DNA from 2 places in the Microcoleus sp. N9_B4 genome. Region 1 is predicted to be linked to the other one. Evidence: riboswitches for the same ligand, from Rfam matches in the RefSeq annotation. Region 1 holds a riboswitch; the other holds the start of a gene.

Region 1 (2,203 bases):
GGCGGATCGTTCGGATGCGGCGCGACTTCCCACCTGCCACAAAGTATTGTATCGGGAATTGGGTTGCTAATTGCAATAGTTTGTGTTAAGATTTCTCCATATTCAGTAGCTGTGAATTGAAGGCGATCGCGCTCAATTCTCACTTTCGGCAAGCTGCTGACATCCAAAGATTCTAGCGCAGTTAAAGCATCCGCAGCCGATGGATATCTGTCTTGCAATCTTGGCGCTACCATCCTCTCCAACCAATTCATCCAACCCTGCTGCAATGGCGGTACTAAATGCCGGAAATGAATGCCATAATTGGCATCAACTAAATTACCAACATCCGCAGATTTCGTACCAGTTAACAAGCAAATCAGGGTTATCCCCAAGCCGTAAAGATCCGACGCTTTGGTTAATTCTCGGTTGAACATTTGTTCCGGCGGCATGAATCCCATCGTGCCTTTGACGACGCTGCTAGCGGCGATATTTCCACCTCCTAGCCGAGCAAAACCGAAGTCTACTAAGTAAACATTGAGTTCGTCATCTATTAACAAGTTTTCGGGCTTAATGTCGCGGTGAATAATCGGCGGTTTCTGAGCTTGCAGGTCAACTAAAATCTCTAAACTTGCGATCGCAATTTGTTTGATATCCGGCGGCGAAAAAGTCCGGGCGACAGCAGATTCGGCATTTTTGTATTCCTGCACCATGCAGAAACCGCTGTCAGTTTGAAAAGCATCGAGATAGCGGGGAATGCCCGGAAAATCCAGTTTTTGCAAAACTTTAATTTCTTGTTCGTAAGTTTCGTATTCTGCCCAGCTAGCACCTAATTGAGCGAATTGAAATTGCTTAATTACAACTAATTTTTGAGTATTCGTATTTTTCGCTAAGTATGTAACTCGGCCGCCGAGACTGTTGTGTCCGAGTTCTTTTTCAATCTGATAGCCGTGAGTGGAAAAATCGGGGAAGGCGTTCATATAGTTTTTAGTAATGTTTGTATGGGAGGGCTTCTAGCCCGTCATTAACAGGCATATTGCCTGTTACACAAAGAGTTATTTTTTTTGGATGGGTTTCTATCTTGTCAGCAACAGGTCAGATGCCTGTTCCACAAAGAGTTATTTTTTTGGTGGGGTTATATCCCGTCAGCAACCGACATCTGGCCTGTTGCACAAAGAGTTATTTTTTTTTGATGGATCGACATTACTAACATAACTTTTTTGAAAAAAGGCGGCAAGTGCGGTATGATGTGATTTCGCGATCGGTTCTAGCGGGGAGCAGCCGTTAGAGGAAACGGGGAAAGTTCGGTGCAAGTCCGGCGCTGTCCCGCAACTGTAATGAAACCCTTGGGGTTTCTCAAGTCAGAATGCCCGCCGATATCTAACTCACTTTTGAACGCATCTGCGAGGTACGGATGATGGATGGAATTAACACGGCTGTACGCACAAAGCACAGTCTATTTGTTTGCACTGCTTGCGCTAGTGTTTGGAAAAACGGCAAGCGCGAAGGCAAAAGCGGTGGCCAACAATTTATGGAAGACTTGTCCCAACTCGCTAAAGATTGGGAGTTTTCTGATAAATTTGATATTCAAGAGGTTGAGTGCATGAGTGCTTGCAGTCACTCTTGTGCCGTGTCTTTTGCTGCTGTTGGAAAGTACACTTATCTGTTTGGTGATTTACCAGCAAATGAGTCGGAAAGCGTCGAGGCTGTACTCGAATGCGCGGGTCAATACTATGCTAAACCGGACGGTTTGTTGCCTTGGTCTGAGCGTCCTCCAGCTCTGAAAAAAGGCGTTTTAGCCAAGATTCCACCGCTGGGAAATTAAGCTATTTCCTTTCAGGCTTTGCCCATCGGTGACAACTTAACGTCAAACCGACCGTCTCTCTTGTTTTTATCGAAATCTAGATCCCCCCTAACCCCCCTTAATAAGGGGGGGACAAGAAATATTCTCAAAGTCAACCCCTACTCCCCTTCTTAAGGGGGATTTAGGGGGATCTAGACTTCGCCTAAAAGCGACTTTTATTGTAGGTTTCCGTCTTAAGTTGTCACCTACATTCTCGGCCTGGGAGTGCATAGCCAGAGGCTCGGCCTCGTGTTAAAAGCCCTCCTTATATTCCAGCGAGGCAGAGCCTCTAGATCTGTATTCCCAGGCAGAGCCTCGGAACAAGATATCCCATTACCAAATAAGCACAAAATTATCAATGCACAAAATTCCTGTTACTGTCAT
Region 2 (2,203 bases), on a different contig from region 1:
TCGCAAAGGATAACTTGTGACTTGGCGGCAATCCCCGCAAGCGATTTGTATAAGCCAGACTATCAATCTGATGATTCATTCCAAAGTCTTCCAGTCCGCGCAGGCGGACTTTGTATGTGTAGAAGCGAATTCTATTCGCCGTTTATTCGCCATTTATTCCGACGGCGATTCATCATCAGATTTATGAGATTCCGTGCGTCCCTTATAAAGCCCGATCGCGTAGCCAATTACGCCAGCCCCTAGCGCTGCTTGAGTCGCAAACAGCAAACTTTCAATTTCTCCGCTAGCAGGCTCAAAAAAGTGGTTAAACCAAGGTTGATAGTCCGGTTGAATTTCCGTAATCGCTTTCTCAGCTTCCCCATCCGCTCCGCCGTATTCACCCCGGACAAAAACTAGGGGAATAACGGCAAGCGCGATAACAGCAATTACCAACATCCAATTTTGTTGTGAAGTAGCTTGCTGATTTCTTGTGTTTTTTTGACTCATGGCTTATGACTCCTGTCTCATCAATAACTTGAGAGTTTTTAGCTCTTGCTGCCCGTAAGAATGCAGCCAATTCCAGACCAATACAGTCAGCAATCCCTCACTAATCGCAAGGGGTACTTGAGTGATAGCAAAGATGCCAGCAAACTTGAGAAACGAAGCCATAAAACCGCCACTTGCTGCGGGGAAAGCTAATGCCAACTGAATCGAAGTAACCACGTAAGTCAGCAAATCTGCCAAAGCCGCCGCACAAAAAATTGCCGCCCGTTGCCTGCCAGTTCGCAACAGCAATTTATAGATAAAATACGCAGCAAAAGGGCCAACAATCGCCATCGAAAACATATTAGCTCCCAGCGTTGTCAGCCCACCATGCGCTAACAGTAACGTTTGAAACAGCAGAACTAAAGCCCCCAGTACAGCCATCACCGAAGGGCCGAACAAAATTGCACCCAAACCGGTACCCGTTGGGTGAGAACAACTCCCCGTTACCGAGGGAATTTTTAAAGCAGAAAGTACAAAAGTAAACGCACCGGCTAAAGCTAGCAATAGTTTAAGTTCCGGGTGTTCTTTTGTAATACGAGTAATTGAGCGCAAACCTACTGCAAAAAAAGGCAGCGCCACAATCCACCAAAACGCAGCCCATTGCACCGGCAAAAAACCTTCCGAAATGTGCATAGCTGCGGCGGGCGTTGCCGTGCCCAGGACAATATAACAACTCAAGCCAGCCATCAATCCCAAGCTGACCAATTTCCGATTTCTGGCCTTCACACTGAACCTCGCAGATGAGACTATGTAAACTAACACATCGGCGGGCATCCTGACTCAGAAAGCGACAAAACTCTCATTACAGTTGCGGGACAGCGCCGGACTTACACCGAACTTTCCCCGTTTCCTCTAACGGCTGCTCCCCATTAGAACCGACTGGTTAGACATAGTTTAGTCGATCGCGTAAGTCTCAGCAAATATTTTACAAAAATTCATTCAGCTCAACTCAGTCGAGATTACCGATCATCTTCTCTTCTTTCGCGTCTTCGCGGTTCGTTCCATAAATACTATCGCTCAACAAATCAACGGTATAATATTAATGAGTTTTGAGGAAAGCCGCCATGTTAGATTACAAATTTCCGAGGCACTGGCCCTCAGCCGATGAACTACCAGACTCAGATGAAACGCCTGTGGATAACGAACTGCAAGAACTAATACCAGGGTTGTTAAAAGCAATATTGCTCATACTTTGGGCAGAACGCATGGACTGGTTTTTTGGCATAGATATGGGTATTTATCATCACCCCGATAAACCTCCCATTGTGCCCGATGCTTTTTTAAGTTTAGGTGTAGAAAGGTTTTATGATGAAGAATTGCGTCCCAGTTACGTGCTGTGGGATGAAAATGTTCTGCCGACTTTTGTGCTAGAAGTAGTTTCTCCAACTTATCGCAAGGAATACAGCACAAAGTTGGAGGAATATCAAGCTTTAGGCGTACTTTATTACGTCATTTATTCTTCCCGCCGCCGTCGTAAACCTCATTTGGAAGTACACAAGTTAGTCAATGGGAAGTACGAGTTACAGTCAGGAAATCCAGTTTGGATGCCTGAAATTGGTTTGGGGATTGGTTGTGAAAGGGGAAGTTATTCTGGGGTGACAAGGGAGTGGTTGTATTGGTATGATGCCGATGGAAAACGTTATCTGACTCCTGAAGAACAGGTGAAAGAATCAGCGCA

Evidence for each region. A riboswitch is a leader RNA that binds a small molecule or an ion and turns the genes downstream of it on or off. The one in region 1 is predicted to bind cobalamin.
Region 2: another riboswitch for cobalamin. It lies ahead of QUA43_RS01075 (energy-coupling factor ABC transporter permease); the one in region 1 lies ahead of QUA43_RS01350 (DUF1636 domain-containing protein).

The regions. Positions count from the first base shown of each region.
Region 1 covers NZ_JAUBRC010000002.1:7,849-10,051, reverse strand. The annotation lists gene QUA43_RS01355 (protein kinase domain-containing protein) at 1-956, opposite strand, end outside; cobalamin riboswitch at 1,222-1,368, shown strand; gene QUA43_RS01350 (DUF1636 domain-containing protein) at 1,391-1,801, shown strand; gene cobW (cobalamin biosynthesis protein CobW) at 2,178-2,203, shown strand, end outside.
Region 2 covers NZ_JAUBRC010000001.1:241,339-243,541, reverse strand. The annotation lists gene cbiQ (cobalt ECF transporter T component CbiQ) at 1-79, opposite strand, end outside; gene QUA43_RS01080 (energy-coupling factor ABC transporter substrate-binding protein) at 154-486, opposite strand; gene QUA43_RS01075 (energy-coupling factor ABC transporter permease) at 490-1,212, opposite strand; cobalamin riboswitch at 1,274-1,420, opposite strand; gene QUA43_RS01070 (Uma2 family endonuclease) at 1,590-2,203, shown strand, end outside.